DNA from 2 places in the Paenibacillus sp. FW126-R14 genome. Region 2 is predicted to be linked to the other one. Evidence: predicted binding sites of a transcription regulator. Region 2 holds the regulator's gene; the other holds the start of a gene.
The links. Region 2 encodes LexA, which represses DNA repair genes until DNA is damaged. Its sites were predicted from a motif close to CGAACATATGTTCG; they were not measured.
Positions count from the first base shown of each region.

Region 1 (9,802 bases), on a different contig from region 2:
ACGAAGAAAAAATTGACTTAATGGGTAAAATGTTGAAAAAAGTAGATAATATTACTATTACGGCGCTGCGGCCGCCCAAATTGGTTGATATTTTGGCCGTGCGCCACGGGCGATATATTGAACGCGATTCCGATGACCGCAAAACGTTTCGTTTTACCCGCGATGAGTTGGGTCTCTTGGTCGATTTCTTGGGCGAGGTGTTCAAACGGGAGGGCAACCACGTGATCGGACTTCGCGGCATGCCGCGCGTTGGCAAAACAGAGTCCATCATCGCAGGCAGCGTTTGCGCTAATAAGCGTTGGACCTTTGTCTCTTCGACATTGCTTAGACAAACGGTTCGCAGTCAACTATCCGAAGATGAAATGACCCCTAACAACGTGTTCATTATCGACGGCATCGTCTCCACGATTCGTTCGAATGAGAAGCATCACAGCCTGCTGCAGGACATTATGGCGATGCCTTCGACGAAGGTCATTGAGCACCCGGATATATTTATTCGCGAATCCGAATACACATATAATCACTTTGATTATATTATTGAACTTCGCAACAGCCCGGACGAGGAAATCAATTACGATTCTTTTACGTACACTTCCGAACCTTTTTAAGGTTTGTAACGTCATTAACTAATAGGATTCCCGCGAGGAGGTGACCATAATGTCTGATCTTGGATACATTTTACGTAAAACACGATTGGAAAAGAAAATTTCGCTTGATGATTTGCAGGAAGTTACAAAAATTCGCAAACGCTACCTTGAAGCCATTGAGGAAGGAAACTATAAAGTGCTGCCTGGAAGCTTCTATGTGCGGGCTTTCATTAAAAGCTACGCGGAAGCGGTAGGACTGGATCCAACTGAAGTGCTGAATATGTACGAAACAACGAATCCTTCTCCAGTCGTGGAAAAGCCGGTTGTAGAAACGATTCGCACGAATAGAACGAGTGTTCGCAATACGGAGAAAATGAGCCGGTGGGCTTCCAGCGTTATGTTTATTTGTTTTATTTTGCTCATTTTCGGAATCGTGTACTATTATACATATAAGAATTACAAGGGAACGCCGGCAGGGGATAAGTCTTCTCAAACGCAGTCGCCGAGAATAACGAATTCCACGAATCCTGGGGCAGGCGCGACGCCGACTACATCAACGTATGCGTCCAGTGAAGGTAAAGTGGTGCCTCTTCCGACCCCGACGCTGACACCACCGCCACCGGCCGTACAAGTTAAATTCAGCAGTAATGAAAAAGGTGTAGACAACTATACGATTACAGGCACTGCACATTTGAATATCCAGATGAAAATTACCGGCTCCTGCTGGATTCGAGTTGATGCTCTTTCAGACGGAGGCGCTAAGGAAATGCTTAGACAGAAGCTGTACAAAGAGGGCGATACGGACACCTTCGATTTAACCAGTTCAGCCTATTTGAACGTTGGTGCGGCGAGTGCGCTGGAGCTTAACGTTAATGGCACCGTAGTTCCTGTCGGCGATACGCCTAATCCGAAGCGGGTGCAGCTAAATTTGCAGAAAAGCTAGCATTTTGGCGTTTCCTGCGCTTTCCCGGGCAATGAATCATTTCCCCAGAGACATCCTGCGCCGTGGAGCTGCGGGATGTTTCTTTTTAGAAGACTTCTTGCTATAATGCTAATGTAATTTGATGGAAAGGGTGTTTGGTCGAAGATGAGTTCAGAAAGCTCGTTTGATATTGTATCCAAGGTGGATATGCAGGAATTAAATAACGCCATTGTGCAGGCGGAAAAAGAGATATTGACCCGCTTTGATTTTAAAGGCAGCAAAAGCAGCATTAAATTAGATAAGGATCAACTGGTCGTTACCTCCGATGATGAATTCAAGCTGCAGAACGTATTGGACATCCTGCATGCGAAAATGACGAAACGCGGGATTTCAATCAAAAATCTCGATTACAGTAAAGTAGAACCGGCTGCCGGCTCAACCGTGAGACAGAAAATCAGCATGAAGCAAGGTGTCGATCAAGAAAATTCGAAGAAAATTAATATCCTTATTCGCGACTCCAAGCTCAAGGTGAAAACACAAGTTCAAGGCGATCAAATTCGGGTTACCGGGAAAAGCAGAGATGATTTGCAAGCTGTCATCGCGCTGCTCCGCAAGGCAGACATTCCTCTTGATTTGCAATTTGTAAACCTAAAATAGGCATACATACGACGTTTTTGAAAGAGAATCCCCCTGTATCTAGGGGGTTTTTACTTTTGACACCCTATAGGGCTTGTATTATACTTGTAGGGAGCGTTTTTAGGACTATTGGAGGTTGTTTCTTTCATGACAGAAAAGGTTAAAGTAGTAACCCTCGGATGCGAGAAAAACATGGTCGATTCCGAGATTATGGCAGGATTAATACATGGACGTGGTTTTCAACTTGTAGAGAACAAGGAAGATGCCACTGTCATTATCGTGAACACTTGCGGGTTCATCGATGCGGCGAAAGAAGAATCCGTGAATACAATTTTGGATATGGCAGAACTGAAAGAAACAGCGAATCTGAAGGCGCTTATCGTTTCAGGCTGCTTAACGCAACGTTACAAGAAACAGCTGCTGGACGAAATGCCGGAGATTGACGGAATCGTGGGAACGGGAGATTTTGATAAAATCAATCATATCGTAGATGAAGCTCTGCGCGGAAAAAGACCGGTTCTCGTCGGGAATCCGGTGTTTAATTATGATGCGGACCTGCCAAGGCTCGTTACGACCCCTAGATACACGGCGTATGTGAAGATTGCCGAAGGCTGCGATAATGCGTGTACATTTTGCAGTATCCCGATCATGCGGGGCAGCTTTAAGAGCAGAAGCATGGAGTCCATTGTAGCGGAAGTGGCTAACTTGGCTTCACAAGGCGTGAAAGAAATTAGCTTGATCGCGCAGGATTCTACGAATTATGGAACCGATCTTTACGATAGCTTCATGCTGCCTACCCTTCTCAATAAAGTGAGCGAGGTGGAAGGTATTGAATGGGTGCGTCTGCACTATGCTTACCCTGGTTTCTTTAGCGATGAGCTGATTGAAGTTATGGCGACGAATCCGAAGGTATGCAAGTACATCGACATGCCGCTTCAACACAGCGAAGATTCGATTCTTAAGCGCATGCGCAGACCTGGACGCCAAAAGGATACTCGCGAGCTGGTTCGCAAAATTCGCGAATCGATCCCGGATGTCGCCCTGCGTACTTCATTGATTGTCGGCTTCCCTGGCGAAACGGAAGAGGATTTCGAGAACTTGAAGCAGTTTGTTCGCGATGTGCAGTTCGATCGTCTCGGTGTGTTCGCCTATTCCAAAGAAGACGATACGCCGGCAGCCCGTCTGCCGAATCAAGTCCCTGACGATGTGAAAGAGTACCGTGCGAATGCGATTATGGAAATTCAACGTGAAATTTCGAATATCCGCGGCGGACGCCGCATCGGTCAAGAAATCGACGTGTTAATCGAGCGTTACGATGGCAGAAGCGATGTTTACATCGGGCGTTCTCAATTTGATGCTCCGGAAATCGATGGTGAAGTATTCGTATCCAACGGTAAGCTGACGATCGGCGAGCTTGCTAAAGTGCGCATTACCCACTCCTATGAGTTTGACCTATCCGGGGAGGTAATTGCATGAACCTGGCCAACCGCATCACCGTTGCGAGGATTTTACTAGTACCGATCATCATGTTTTTTCTGTTGATCAAGGTCAAATTCCCTCATATACGGATTGAGGAATTTAGCATAACGTATAATCAAATTATTGCTGCTCTAATTTTCATTATTGCAGCGAGCACAGATAGTTTAGACGGTTACATTGCCAGAAAACGCAATCTTGTAACCAATTTGGGCAAGCTGCTTGATCCGCTCGCGGATAAGCTGCTTGTTACGGCTGTGCTCGTTTCGTTAGTGGAAATGGGTAAAGTAGATGCATGGATTGTCATTGTCATTATCAGCAGAGAATGGGCGGTTACAGGTCTTCGCCAAATTGCTCTCCTGGAAGGCACCGTGATGGCGGCTAGCAAATGGGGAAAAGCGAAGACGGCAGCTCAGATCACAGCCATCATTGCACTGCTTATCAATAATTTTCCGTTTACGTTTTTGAACATTCCCTTTGATGTCATAGCAAGTTGGGCAGCGGCCATTATTACGGTCTACTCAGGAATCGAGTATTTTGTTAAAAATAAGCATGTCATAGATTTTACAGAAAAGACACAATAGGGCAACCTATTGGTTTTTTTCTATTTAGAGGAGGAAGCTTGGATGAAAGCAGAAATTATTGCTGTTGGAACAGAGCTCTTGCTTGGTCAAATTGTAAATACGAACGCCCAATTCCTTTCCAGGGAATGTGCCGCGATCGGCGTTGACATGTATTTCCAGACGGTAGTCGGCGATAATGAACAGCGATTGTTGGAAAGCTTCAAATTAGCCGCTTCCAGGGCGGATGTCGTCATTTGTACAGGCGGGCTTGGTCCAACCCAGGACGACCTGACCAAAGATGTCCTAGCGGCGCATACAGGCCGTCAGCTGGTCATTCATGAGCCATCCATGCAAGCAATTACAGAAATGTTCCATTCACGCGGAATCCATATGGTTGAAAGCAACAGACGCCAAGCGCTAATGCTTGAAGGCAGCGATCCGTTACATAACGAAACAGGGCTTGCAGTTGGCGTTGCCCTCACCTATGAGGGGACGCATTTCATCCTGCTTCCGGGACCTCCGAAAGAAATGAAGCCCATGTTCACGAAGCATGCGGTTCCTTGGCTGCGTACGGTCATGAAAGATGAAGTTCCGTTATATTCCAAAATGCTCAAATTTGCCGGCATCGGCGAATCCAATTTAGAGTATCAACTGCTTGATTTGATACAAGCCCAGTCCGATCCAACCATTGCCCCTTATGCCAAAGAAGGTGAAGTGACGATTCGTTTAACGACGCGTGCGCACTCCATCCAAGAAGGCGAGAGCAAATTATTCGCAACCGAGCAAGAGATTAGAAACCGCTTAGGCCAGCATATTTATGCGGACCAAGATGTTCCGATTGAAACGATCGTGCTGAAAATGCTTGATGAGCGCAAGTTGACACTGGCTGTTGCTGAAAGCTGCACAGGGGGCTTGCTTAGCGATTTAATTACGTCGATCCCGGGAAGCTCGAACTCTTTCCTCGGCGGAATTATTTGCTATTCCAATGCGCTAAAGCATAAGCTGCTAGGCGTTCCTATGGAGGTGCTGGAAGGCGAAGAGGCTCCAGGAGCTGTGAGCCGCGAAACGGCTGCCATTCTGGCGGACAACTTGATGACGGAGGCCGGAAGCGACTTTGCCATCTCCGTTACGGGAGTAGCCGGTCCAGGCACTTCCGAAGGCAAGCCGGTGGGTCTGGTTTACATAGGTTTTGCTCAGAAGAATGCCCAAACCGAAGTGATTGCTCTGCAGCTTTCCGGAAACCGGGAGTCCATTAAACACAGGTCGGCGAAGAGCGCGCTCTATCATTTATGGAAACAGTTGAAAGAAATATAGAGTTCGCATATAATTAAAGGAGTTAACGGAAGAACCGTAGCAAAGCGATAACTTTGTTACGGTTTTTTGTTTGTTCGCGAAAAAGTCGAATGTATGTTCGAAAAAATGCTTGGCAAACACCTCGAAACAAGTTATCATATACCTATAATGATAGAAGGAAGTGAGTGTTTTGACAGATCGTCGCGCAGCACTTGATAATGCATTACGACAAATTGAGAAACAATTCGGAAAAGGCTCCATCATGAAGCTTGGAGAATCAACTCATATGCAAGTTGAAACAATTTCAAGCGGAGCGCTAGCCCTTGATATTGCACTTGGCATAGGTGGATTCCCACGCGGAAGAATTATCGAAGTATACGGACCAGAATCCTCAGGTAAAACAACAGTAGCTTTACATGCTATCGCTGAAGTCCAAAAGGTTGGCGGACAAGCTGCATTTATCGATGCGGAGCACGCTTTGGACCCTTCTTATGCAAGTAAGCTCGGCATTAACATAGATGAGTTGCTGCTTTCCCAGCCGGATACGGGCGAGCAAGCGCTAGAGATCGCAGAAGCGCTTGTAAGAAGCGGTGCTGTAGATATTATCGTAATCGACTCCGTCGCGGCGCTCGTGCCTAAAGCAGAGATTGAGGGCGAGATGGGGGATTCCCATGTGGGTCTGCAAGCCCGTCTTATGTCACAAGCACTTCGTAAGCTTTCCGGAGCGATCAACAAATCGAAGGTTATTGCGATTTTCATTAACCAATTGCGTGAGAAAGTTGGCGTTATGTTCGGTAATCCCGAGACAACTCCCGGCGGCCGTGCGCTGAAATTCTACTCATCTGTTCGACTGGATGTTCGACGCGTAGAAACAATCAAACAAGGTAATGACATGGTGGGTAACCGCACGAGAATTAAGGTCGTTAAGAATAAAGTAGCTCCTCCGTTCAAACAAGCGGAAGTGGATATTATGTACGGTGAAGGAATTTCGCGCGAAGGCAGTATCATTGATATCGGGACAGAGATGGATATCGTGAACAAAAGCGGAGCTTGGTATTCCTATGAAGGCGAACGTCTGGGCCAAGGTCGTGAGAATGCGAAGCAGTTTTTGAAAGAGAACAAAGCAATGTCCGAAACCATTGAGCAAAAAATTCGCGAGAACAGCAACTTGATTATCGCAATTGGGCCAAATGTTGACGATGAAGATGATGAAGAACTAGAAGAGGCTATCGACTAAAGTTCAACTAGATCATGCCACGAAAGCACCTTAAACCTCGGGTTAAGGTGCTTTCGTTTATTAAAAGGAGTTGAGAGGTTGGAGCAGGAAGAACAACAGACGTCCATAATCACGATGGTGGAGAAACAGAAGCGGGGCAAGCACCGCTATAATATATTTTTGAATGAAGAGTACGCTTTTTCCGTTCATGAAGACATTTTAATTAAACATCGTTTAGCCAAAGGGGAAACCGTAAATCAGGAAGAAATAGAACGCATTATTCAAGACGAAGAGCGGAACAACGCCTATATGAAGGCTTTGCGCGTAATCGGCCGACGTCCGCATTCAACCAGCGAGTTGAAACGCAAGCTCAAAGAAACAGGCTATGAACCGCCGGTTATCGAGTGGGTCATAGAGAAATTAGCCTCGCAGAAGTACCTCAATGATGAGGAATTTGCGAAGATGTGGACGGACAGCCGTATCATATCTCAAAAAAAAGGTCGTAATCTGGTGCGTCAAGAGCTTCAGCAGAAAGGCATCCATAAAGAGCTTGTTAAACATGCGATGGAAAACATTAATCCGGAGGATGAGTTCGCAGGTGCCATGAAGCTTGCCCAAACGAAATGGAAGCAAACTTCCGGCGAAACATTCGATAAGAAAAGAAAAACAGCCGCGTTTCTGATGCGCAGAGGGTATACAGGAGCAATCGTAAATAAGGTGCTCGGACAATTAAGCAGTGAGCCGAGCGAGGATGAATTCGAGATCTTAGACGAGACTTTTGATTATTAATGGCATTAAATAGTTGCTGAAATTCATTCATGGCATGAACCTTTTTGGTGACATTTGGCAGATCAAGATGATGTTCTCATGGAACATCGCTTGACAAGCTTCTTCGACAAAAGATAAAATAACAGTGTATATTTTCATAATGTATTCAAAATCATACTAATTTCATTGATTTTGAGAGGACAGCTGTAAAAACCGCCAATTTTTACACTGTTGATTATGGATTATTAGCACTAATGTGCCTCTAACGCACAGTGCGCATTCATTTAAAAGCCATACTCTTTTTTAACTTAGGGGTATGTATGACTAGTCAAACAATTAAAAATCGGATTAAAAAACCGAACGGAATCCCAGGCTAACACCTTGGAGAAACCAACGAGGAGGTGAACAAGATGATGACTTTCATCTGGATCGCGATCATTCTCATTGTTGGAGCTGCATGCTTAGGGATTGGTTATTTTATCCGTAAATCTCTTGCAGAAGCGAAAATTTCCAGTGCTGAAACAGCCGCTGAGCAGATTAGAGAAGCTGCTAAGAAAGAAGCAGAAGCACTGAAGAAGGAAACGGTTCTGGAAGCAAAGGACGAAGTGCATAAGCTTAGGTCCGAAGCTGAAAAAGACATTCGTGAGCGTCGGAATGAAATTCAACGACAAGAAAGACGATTGTTGCAAAAAGAGGAATCGCTGGATAAAAAATTAGAATCTCTCGAGCGTAAAGAAGAGCAAGTTGCCAACAAAGAGAAGCGGATCGAGGATACCCAAAATCAAATTGATCAGCTTTATAAAAGCCAGGTTTCGGAGTTAGAACGTATCTCAGGTCTTACTATGGAAGAAGCGAAGAGCATTATTCTTACGAATGTAGAACAGGAAGTACGTCACGAAACCGCACAGCTTATTAAAGAAATTGAAACGCAGGCCAAAGAAGACGGCGATAAGAAAGCACGTGAAATCATCACGCTTGCCATTCAGCGTTGCGCTGCAGATCATGTTGCTGAAACGACCGTTTCTGTTGTTTCATTGCCAAATGAAGAAATGAAAGGCCGCATCATCGGTCGTGAGGGACGCAATATCCGTGCACTGGAAACATTAACGGGTATTGATCTTATTATTGATGATACGCCGGAAGCCGTTATTTTATCTGGATTTGATCCAATCAGACGTGAAATTGCTCGTACCTCTTTAGAGAAGCTAGTTGCTGATGGAAGAATTCATCCTGCTCGCATCGAAGAGATGGTTGAGAAATCCCGTAAAGAAGTGGACGAGCGTATCCGCGAATATGGGGAGCAAGCCACGTTCGAGGTGGGCGTTCACGGATTGCATCCTGATTTGATCAAGATTTTAGGTCGACTGAAATTTAGAACAAGTTATGGTCAGAACGTGTTGAAGCATTCCATGGAGGTAGCTTATCTGGCTGGACTGATGGCCGGGGAGCTCGGGGTAGACGTAACTTTGGCGAAACGTGCCGGGCTGCTTCATGACATCGGTAAGGCGCTTGACCACGAGGTTGAAGGATCTCATGTCGAAATCGGTGTTGAGATTGGTAAGAAATACAAAGAGCATCCAGTCGTCATTAACAGTATTGCTTCGCATCACGGCGATGTGGAGGCAACATCCGTTATCGCGATGTTAGTCGGAGCAGCAGATGCCTTATCCGCGGCTAGACCTGGAGCACGCAGGGAAACGCTCGAAACCTATATTAAGCGTTTGGAAAAGCTCGAAGAAATATCGGAATCTTTTGAAGGTGTTGAGAAATCATACGCCATTCAAGCAGGCCGTGAAGTACGCGTTATGGTTCAACCGGAGAAAGTGGATGATACCGAAGCATTCCGTCTGGCCCGCGATATTACCAAAAAAATCGAGGGTGAACTCGATTATCCAGGACATATTAAGGTTACGGTCATTCGTGAAACACGAGCAGTTGAATACGCTAAATAAGAGTAACCAATGCGAAAAGTGGCTGATACAGCCACTTTTCCTTATTTTCAGGAGGGAAGCTGCCGCTGCCATTGCCGTTACCGTTACCGTTACCGTTACCGTTACCGTTACTAGTGCCAGTGGAGCTTATCCATCCCGTATCTATGTTTATAAAGGAGCTATCTATTTGTTATGAAAATTGTATTCATTGGAGATATTGTTGGATCTGTCGGACGAAAAGCGTTGAAAAGCATCATGCCACGATTAAAGCAATTGCATCCTCACGCCGTCTTCATTGCCAACGGGGAGAACGCGGCTGCCGGCAAAGGGATTACGTCAGCCATCGCGAAAGAAATCTATGAGATGGGCATTCAGGCGCTTACAATGGGCAATCATACATGGGATCAGAA
Region 1 is NZ_JBYTBS010000003.1:148,470-158,271, reverse strand. Features, by position in the region: gene AC3WRW_RS03200 (DUF3388 domain-containing protein) at 1-608, shown strand, start outside; gene AC3WRW_RS03195 (helix-turn-helix domain-containing protein) at 658-1,530, shown strand; gene AC3WRW_RS03190 (YajQ family cyclic di-GMP-binding protein) at 1,675-2,166, shown strand; gene rimO (30S ribosomal protein S12 methylthiotransferase RimO) at 2,293-3,621, shown strand; gene pgsA (CDP-diacylglycerol--glycerol-3-phosphate 3-phosphatidyltransferase) at 3,618-4,205, shown strand; gene AC3WRW_RS03175 (competence/damage-inducible protein A) at 4,248-5,498, shown strand; gene recA (recombinase RecA) at 5,668-6,714, shown strand; gene AC3WRW_RS03165 (regulatory protein RecX) at 6,793-7,482, shown strand; gene rny (ribonuclease Y) at 7,872-9,413, shown strand; gene AC3WRW_RS03155 (TIGR00282 family metallophosphoesterase) at 9,585-9,802, shown strand, end outside.
Region 1: a site for LexA is predicted at 5,585-5,598, ahead of recA (recombinase RecA). Genes of this name have one in related genera too.

Region 2 (9,802 bases):
AAGGTGGGGGGTTCCTGTGAAAAAGTGGTTTTGGGTAATATTATTGATAGTGGTATTAATTGTTGTATATACGATCGTCTTTGGCTTTTCGATTTATATGATTCCATTTATTTTAATATTTGCAGGTTTAGCTTTTTTAAAAATACTTAACTTTATTGAAGGATCTAAACAAAATGATCCAGACGAGTATTATAGGTCGATGGAAAGAATTAATAGAAAAAGGTAATTCAAAAAGATTCGAGATTAGGTTGATATCGGTTATCCCAGACATGAAAACGGTATTCATTGAGGGACGGATACTATGGCTCAATAACACCTTATAATAGGCTGCCGCCAAGCAGCAAAGAAAGTGTGTTCTTGGGTTACGGAGTCGCTTTTTTTGTTATGATTATACATATCCTATTTAAGCGTTTGGGGGCAGTTACCTTGAAAGTACTAGAAACAGAACGGCTGATTCTTCGTCAACAATCCATTGAGGATGCGAGTTTTATCCTTGAACTATTGAACGATCCTTCTTGGATCCAGTACATAGGCGATAGAGGCGTGAGAACCATCGATGACGCGCGGGACTATATTTTAAACGGAGCTCTAAAAATGTATGCCCGTTTGGGCTTCGGGTTTTATTTGACAGAGTTGAAGGATGGAGGCATTCCGATCGGCATCTGTGGATTGGTAAAAAGAGATTTCTTAGAAGATGTAGATGTTGGATTTGCTTTTCTTCCTAAGTTCTGGGGAAAAGGATACGCCTTTGAGGCTGCTTCCGCAGTGATGAGTTATGCGCAATCCGTTTTAGCGTTAAAACGCATTGTGGCTATTACCACTGAAGATAATCATGCTTCGGCCAAACTATTAGAAAAACTAGGGATGCGTTTTGAAAGCATGATCCGATATGAGGGTACAGATGAAGAAGTCCGCTTATTTGCGATTAACGTCTAAAATGGACATTACAGAACAGTGACTTAACCCTTTGGGTTTCACTGAGCGCCCCCATAATTGCACCTAAAATGCCCCAAAATATTTTACATTATAGAAATCAACATGAAATACAAAAATGGGCTAGGCGTTTATTTGCTGGTATTTAGTAGCATATTATTATATTATGGAACTATAGTACTTGAACCCACACAAGTTCACCAATGGGAAAGTGATCAGTATCTCTCCCTGTATTAAGAGAATCTGCAGCGTTTAAACAACTAGATACGAAAGCCCGTCAGTGGCCAGGAGTTGCCTGAACTGATGGGCTTTTTCATGCGAAGGAGAAGACAGCGAATGGACAACTTCATAACGAACTTGGAAAAATATGCTGAATTAGTAGTGAAAATCGGAGTTAATTTGACCAAAGGTCAGGACCTAATGATTGAGTCGCCAATGGAATGTTTGGATTTGACGAGACTCATCGTTAAAAAAGCCTATGAGGCCGGGGCTAACTATGTGCAGGTCAATTGGCAGGATGACGTCATAACGCGCACTCGGTTGGAGTCAGCCCATGACGACGCTCTTGACTATTATCCCGTGTGGTACACCGATATGCTGGAACGTTTTGTTGAGAATGGCGGAGCCTTGTTGAACATTAAAGTTCCTGACCCGGACTTGTATGCCGGAATTGATGCGAGCATCATCTCAAGAGCATCTAAGGCCATGGCGACTGCTCGTTCAAAGTACCAACAATACGTAAGAACAAGCACATTCAGTTGGTGCTTGATTAAAGCGCCGACCGCCGCATGGGCTTCCAAAGTTTATGCGGATCTTCCTGAAGAAGAGCGGGTGGATGCGATGTGGGACGCTATTTTCCGGTTCAATCGCGTGTATGACAATGACCCGGTGAGCGCATGGCGAGCTCATATTGAGCAGTTGAAGCGTATCCGCAAAGTGTTGAACGAGAAACAATATTTCGCTCTTCAATACCGCGCTGCGGGGACCGATTTGCGTGTGGAGCTGCCAGAAGGCCATATTTGGCTCGGCGGAGATAAAGCGAATGCAAGCGGGATTCGATTCGTTGCCAATATGCCGACTGAGGAAGTTTTTACCATGCCGAAACGGACGGGTGTTCACGGAACAGTATCCAGCACGATGCCGCTCAATATCAATGGAGCGTTAGTTGATCGGTTTTCCTTCAGATTCGAGGATGGAAAAGTGGTGGAGTATAAGGCGGAAGTCGGTTATGAACATTTGGCTCGGTTATTGGATATGGACGAAGGTGCTCGTTTCTTGGGTGAAGTTGCGCTTGTTCCATATGATTCGCCGATCTCTAATATGAATCGTATTTTTTATAACACGGGCATCGATGAGAATGCATCCTGTCATTTGGCTTTAGGCAGTTGCTATCCGATTAATATCAAAGATGGGGCCACTATGAACAGCGAAGTGCTGAAAGCGCATGGCGGGAACACGAGTCTGATTCATGTTGATTTCATGATTGGGACTGCCGATCTTGAGATTGACGGCGTTCTGCAAGATGGTTCTACTGAGCCTATTTTCGGTGGAGGCAATTGGGCGTTAGCATTTTAGCTTAAACTTAACTGCTATGTGCTATTTGCTATCAAATAAAGTTTGAAAGCTGTTTTTTAAATCTTCATTGTACAAATAGTAATGACCGCCGCTGCTGTTCGTAGAAAAGCTTAACTTGACCTGTTTGTTTTCGGAAAATGAAACGTTATAGAGAAATCCTACCCGGCCTTCTTGATTCGGATCGGGCACGAAGGTGATATCTCGAACGTTTTGGATCCAAGGCTGAATCTGGTCTCGTTCCGTAAATGTTTTGAGCTCACCGGTGGAGCCGCTGCGGATTTCGATAGTATCCACTTTCGTAAGATCACCGGGATAAAGCTCATACAGTTTCTTGCTCGTTAATGCAGGCGGCTGTTCGTTGGACTTGCATGCGGTTAACAGCACTGAAATAACAAGAAATATGACCAAGTGTAGTTTCAATTGGATAACCTCCGTGTGATGGCTTTTTTTAGATTAACGTATGATGGCTTGCAAATGTTGCTATAACGTACTTATTGAGACAAATTGTTGTTTTGGGAACTACAAGGCTTTATTTGTGCCCGTTTTGCCTGTTTCTCACTATGAGCGGAACTACAGGGGCTTATTTGCCTCCGGGACCTGCATTTCCGCCGACAACAGCAAAATAGAGGTCAGTAGTTCCCTCCCAACAATCAAATCCCTGGTTTTCACCAAAATAGCGGATCACTGTTCTCCCTCCTTAGCACCGCGTACCACTATCTGCCGTTAAAGAAGCCGTCTCCCGAGCACGCACAACTCACTCCGCACAATAGAAGCTAAAAAAGCACCGAAGGACAAAGTCCTTTCGGTGCTTTATGCATACCTGTTACATATCCCGGAACAATCCGATGACACGGCCAAGAATGGTGACGTTTTTCAATAAGAGCGGCTTTAATGCTGAGTTTTCCGGCTGCAGACGAATGTGGTCCTTTTCTTTATAGAAACGTTTGACCGTTGCTTCATCGTCTTCCGTCATCGCGACAACGATGTCTCCGTTGTTCGCAGTTTGCTGCTGCTTGACGATGACATAATCTCCATTATGAATACCGGCTTCGATCATACTGTCGCCCATAACGCTCAGCATAAACACGTTGTTATCTCCTACCATGCTGACCGGAAGAGGGAAGTAGTCTTCAATGTTCTCTGTTGCCGTGATCGGCACCCCAGCGGTTACTTTACCTACGAGCGGAACGCGCGCAACGGAGACAGCGAAATGAGTTTCAGCACCGTCCAAACCTAAAATCTCGATGGCACGAGGCTTTGTAGGATCTCGACGAATTAATCCTTTTTTCTCAAGACGTTCCAAATGCCCGTGAACGGTTGAACTGGAGGCTAGTCCAACGGCCTCGCCGATTTCGCGTACGGAAGGCGGGTAACCCTTATCTTTCACTTCGTTCTTAATGTATTCCAAAATAGCTTGTTGACGCTGCGAAATCTTACTCAATAGTTATCACTCCAATACTGGGAATCATTACCCAAAGTATAACATAGAACCCGAGTTCGTACAAACATAAGTTCGAGATTTGCATTGACTCAAACATATGTTCGTGTTATTCTAAAAACAGAACAAATGTTTGGGGGATGATTACTCATGTACATGGCTTACTCACACACTAACAATTCAAGCACACCTCATAGAACTACGGCCGCATCCAAAGGGATGACATCAAATAAACGATATACGAAAGCTTTCATTCGTTTCCTATTTATAGCCGCAATATTGGGAACGGTGTTCTCATTTGGAGCCATGGTGCAGGCTTATGCGGCTTCATCTTCTCCGACAAACAACAATGCAGCTGCTCCAACGGTTTCTAAGGCCGCCGTTCAAGAACAAGTCGTCATTCAAGCAGGCGATACGCTGTGGGACATTGCAGCAGAGCATAAGAAGGATGGAGACAGCATTCGTTCTTATATGGATAAGGTGAAGAAGAAGAATCATTTGACAACTAGTTCCCTACAAGAAGGACAAGTTCTATTACTCCCATAAACTTCAGCCAACATGACTGAATAACATAGACACAGAGACGAAGAGAGGCTGGGGGAAGATCCTATGTCTCTTTTTGCTGTTTTCTTGACATTCTACTAGAGGGATGGCAAAGTAATACTCATATTGAATTTTTGAACTGGAGGATCATTATGAGTGACAGTATGGAGAAGAACATCGAGCGTATCAACGAGCTTGCTCGCAAAGCGAAAACCGTTGGTTTAACGGATAAGGAAATCGATGAACGCAACGAACTGCGAAAAAAATATATTGAGGCTTTCCGTGGCAATCTTAAAGTTCAACTTGATTCCATCAAGTTTACGGACGAAGAGTAATTGCGATTTCACATAGAGACAACATTCAAAGGGGAAATGAATGATGACGTTGAAGGCTGTACTTTTTGATTTGGACGATACGCTGCTTTGGGATGACCGTAGTGTGCAGGAAGCTTTTGAAGCGACTTGTGCGGAAGCAGCCAAACACGCGGCAGTGAATCCAGAAGAGCTGGAAGCAGCTGTTCGTAAGGAAGCTCGTGCTTTATACGAATCTTATGAAACGTTTGCGTTTACGAAAATGATTGGCATTAACCCGTTTGAAGGACTTTGGGCCAATTTTACGCAAGGTGAAGATGAGAATTTTCGCAAGCTGGAGAAGTTGGCACCTGGCTATCGAACAGAATCGTGGACTCGCGGGCTTCGTTCACTCGGGATCGAAGATCCGGAGCTAGGCTATAAGCTCGGAGAGCTTTTTCCTGCAGAACGCCGCAAGCGTCCTTTCGTGTATGAGGAAACGTTCCGTGTTCTCGATACTTTGAAAGGAAGCTACAAGCTGCTCCTTCTAACGAACGGCTCGCCAGATCTGCAAAAAGAAAAGTTAGCCGGCGTTCCAGCTATCTCTTCCTACTTTGATCATATTGTCATTTCAGGTGAATTTGGCGTAGGCAAGCCGGATGTTTCAATTTTCCATCATGCTTTAGCGCTGTTGGGCATTCAGGCGGAAGAAGGAATCATGATCGGCGATAAATTAACGACGGATATTCTTGGTTCCGGACGTGTAGGCATGCGCAATATTTGGATCAATCATCATGGGCTGCAAAGCGGAGACGAGATTGTCCCAGCCTTCGAAGTATCTCGCTTGCAAGAAATTTTACCGATTATCGCAAATGCTTAATACGGCATAATGAAAAGCCCAACGGCTGACAGGACGATTCGTCCAGCGCTGTTGGGCTTTTGTCTAAAAGGATTGATTAAGCTTTAATGAATGCAGGGTCATCTACGTTATAAGCAACCCATCCATCTTTTTCGATAAAAAGACGAACGGCAACGATTTGGCGATTGTCCATCAATGTAAAGAAGTGGTTCGTGTTCTCAGGAACGGAGATCACATCGCCCGGCTCAAGCTCAACATCGAAATAGCCGATTTCTTCGGATTTAATGATGAAAATGCCTTTACCTGAAACGATGGCACGAATTTCATCTTCAGTGTGCGTATGAACTTGCTCAAACTTCTTGAGCAGCTCTTCGATGTTCGGCGTAGCGTCGGAAAGGGAAATAACATCCCAAATTTCATAACCGCGTCTTGCGGCTAAATCACGGATTTCCGGCTCATAAGTGCTTATGATTTCCGCTTTCTCTTCATCGCTAAGCACGAATTTCTCACGAAGGGCTTCAGGAAGCTTATTGGCATCCCAGTGTTCATAAACGACAGCTTGGCTATCCAAGAAGGCTTTGACTTGTTCTTCGCCTTCGATTCGTTCGTTGGTGTTGCGAATTCTAATTTGCGCCATGGAGCATCCCTCTTTCTAAGTAAATATACTTGTATTATAGTGTAAATCAGGTGAGCTGTCGATGAGGTAACATAAATTTATCCGATAAAACCGATAGGTATTTATTATAATTCATATTCTTTTCATAGAAGCCGTATTCTGTTACACTAAATCTTAACATAATTTGTCGATTTTTTATTTTCTATCGCTTTAGGATAAGTCGAAAGGGAGTCATTTCATGTCCAAACCACCGATTCAAGAGCAGCTAAAGAAAAAAATCATGATTCTCGATGGCGCCATGGGTACGATGATTCAGCAGGAGAACTTAACCGCTGATGATTTCGGAGGCGATGATTTAGACGGCTGTAATGAAATTTTATGCGTAACACGCCCGGATGTGATCCGTAAGATTCATGAAGCTTATTTCGCCGCAGGCGCGGATATGATAGAAACGAATACATTTGGTACAACAAGTGTCGTTCTTGCCGAATACGATTTACAAGATCGTCACCGTGAACTGAATCTTGCAGCAGCCAAGCTGGCTATTGAAGCTGCAAATAAATATTCAACGCCGGAGTGGCCGCGTTATGTCGTAGGTGCGATGGGACCAACGACCAAAACATTGTCAGTAACGGGCGGCGTTACGTTCGATCAGCTGGAAGAGAGCTATTACCAGCAAGCTTTAGCTTTGTGCGAAGCAGGGGTAGATGCCATCCTTTTAGAAACTTCCCAAGATACGTTGAATGTAAAGGCAGGAAGCATCGGTATTCGCAGAGCTTTTGAGACGTTGGGCTTTGAGCTGCCAATTATGATTTCGGGCACGATTGAACCGATGGGAACAACCTTAGCGGGTCAGAATATTGAATCGTTCTATATTTCACTCGAACATCTGAAGCCGATCTCGATGGGATTGAACTGTGCGACAGGTCCGGAATTTATGAGGGATCATATTCGGACGCTATCGGACATTGCGGAAACGGCGATCAGTTGTTATCCGAATGCCGGATTGCCTGACGAGAACGGACATTATCATGAATCGCCGGAATCATTGGCGAAGAAAATGGCCGGATTTGCCGAGCAGGGCTGGCTGAATATTGCCGGTGGCTGCTGTGGAACGACGCCTGATCACATTCGTGCCATGGCCGAGACGCTGAGCCAGTTTAAGCCAAGAACGGAATACGGTACTCATTTACCCGCAGTTTCAGGCATTGAAACGTTATTTATCGAGCCTGAAAACCGGCCGATCATGGTCGGGGAACGTACGAATATTTCGGGTTCGCGTAAATTCAAACGCCTGATTAAAGAGGGCAAATTTGAAGAAGGCTCCGAAATCGCCCGTAATCAAGTGAAGAACGGTGCTCACGTCATCGATATCAATTTGCAGGATACAGACATTGATGAAGCTTATGCAATAGAAGAGTTCATGCAGCAGGTCGTCAAAAAGGTGAAAGTGCCTTTGATGATCGACTCGACCTATGACCACATTATTGAGCTTGGCCTCAAGTATTCGCAAGGCAAAGCCATTATCAACTCCATTAACTTGGAGGATGGCGAGACGAAATTCGCAGGGATTTTGCCGCTCATCCATAGATATGGGGCAGCCGTTGTTTGTATTCTCATTGACGAGCGCGGGCAGGCTGTCTCGCGTGAAGCGAAGATTGAAGTGGCAACGCGCGCGTATGAGCTGCTTACTGAGAAATACGGGATGAATCCTGAGGATATCATTTTTGATCCGAACATGTTCCCTGTAGGTTCAGGCGATCCGCAGTACATCGGTTCCGCCGTGGAAACGATTGAAGGGATTAAATTGATTAAAGAGAAATATCCGAGAGCGAAGACGATTCTTGGCTTAAGCAATATTTCCTTCGGCTTGCCGGATGCCGGCCGCGAAGTGTTGAACTCGGTTTATTTGTACCATTGTACGAAAGCGGGTCTCGATTACGCAATCGTGAATACAGAGAAGCTGGAGCGTTATGCCTCGATTTCGGAGGAAGAGCGTCAACTGGCCGAGGAATTGATCTACAATACGAATGACGAGACGTTAGCAAACTTCGTCGCTCATTTCCGCGAGAAGAAAGTCGAGAAGAAAGAGAAGATTTCGAATCTGTCTCTGGAAGAAAGACTCGGCTCTTATGTGGTTGAAGGGACGAAAGAAGGGCTGATTCCGGATTTGGAAATTGCCTTGCAAACCTATTCGCCGCTTGAAGTCATTAATGGGCCGCTGATGAAGGGGATGGAGGAAGTTGGCCGTCTCTTCAACAACAATGAATTGATCGTGGCCGAAGTTCTGCAAAGCGCCGAGGTGATGAAAGCTTCGGTTAGTTTCTTGGAACCATTTATGGAGAAGTCGGAATCAGCCGTCAAAGGCAAAATCATCCTGGCTACCGTAAAAGGCGACGTACACGATATCGGCAAAAATCTGGTAGAAATTATTCTCTCGAACAACGGTTATAAGATTGTAAACCTCGGGATTAAAGTACCGCCAGAGCAAATTATTGAAGCGTATCGCAAAGAAAAGGCAGATGCGATCGGATTATCGGGTCTGCTGGTTAAATCCGCACAGCAAATGGTTGTAACCGCGCAGGATTTGCGTACGGCAGGCGTAGATGTGCCGATTCTCGTCGGTGGCGCCGCGCTGACACGCAAATTCACCAAAACACGCATTCAGCCGGAATATGAAGGTGTGGTGCTCTATGCGAAGGATGCGATGGACGGTTTGGATATAGCCAACCGGTTGAGCGATCCTGAACAACGGCAGCGACTCATTCAAGAGCTGAGAGATAGCTTGGAATCCGATGTGATGGATACAGGGAAGAAGGAAGAGAAGCTGCCGCAGCTGACTCGCGTGAGCTCGTCCGCTGTGTCCAAGGATTTGCCTGTACAAGTGCCTCAGGACACGGAGCGTCATATTATGAGGGACTATCCGATCAGCCATCTCATGCCTTATGTTAACATGCAGATGCTGCTAGGTCATCATCTCGGCTTGAAAGGGAAAGTTGAGCAGCTGCTGGGCGATAAGGATACGAAAGCGCTGCAGCTGAAGGATACGGTCGATTCGATTCTATATGCAGCTCAAAATAACGGGATTATTAAAGCGCACGGGATGTACCGCTTCTTCCCTGCACAATCAAGCGGAAACGACGTTATCGTCTACGATCCGCAGGATCACAGCAAAGTGCTGGAAACTTTCACGTTCCCGCGCCAAGACAAAGAGCCGTATCTGTGCCTTGCAGACTATTTGAAGTCCGTGGAGAGCGGTCAAATGGATTATGTGGGTTTCCTGCTTGTAACAGCAGGGCATAATATCAATGAGTTGGCTAAGGAATGGCGCGACAACGGGGATTATTTGAAATCTCACGCGCTTCAAGCGACGGCCTTGGAAGTGGCGGAAGGTTTCGCGGAACGTATCCATCATATTATGCGGGATGTTTGGGGTATCGCGGATCGTGTGGATATGACGATGCAAGAGCGATTCGGAGCGAAATACACTGGACAACGCTTCTCCTTCGGCTATCCGGCATGTCCGAATCTCGAGGATCAGGCGAAGC
Region 2 is NZ_JBYTBS010000009.1:165,176-174,977, reverse strand. Features, by position in the region: gene AC3WRW_RS09315 (hypothetical protein) at 17-226, shown strand; gene AC3WRW_RS09310 (GNAT family N-acetyltransferase) at 427-936, shown strand; gene AC3WRW_RS09305 (aminopeptidase) at 1,270-2,508, shown strand; gene AC3WRW_RS09300 (hypothetical protein) at 2,530-2,928, opposite strand; gene lexA (transcriptional repressor LexA) at 3,332-3,949, opposite strand; gene AC3WRW_RS09290 (LysM peptidoglycan-binding domain-containing protein) at 4,166-4,492, shown strand; gene AC3WRW_RS09285 (DUF896 domain-containing protein) at 4,642-4,824, shown strand; gene AC3WRW_RS09280 (HAD family hydrolase) at 4,868-5,659, shown strand; gene AC3WRW_RS09275 (1,2-dihydroxy-3-keto-5-methylthiopentene dioxygenase) at 5,736-6,275, opposite strand; gene metH (methionine synthase) at 6,493-9,802, shown strand, end outside.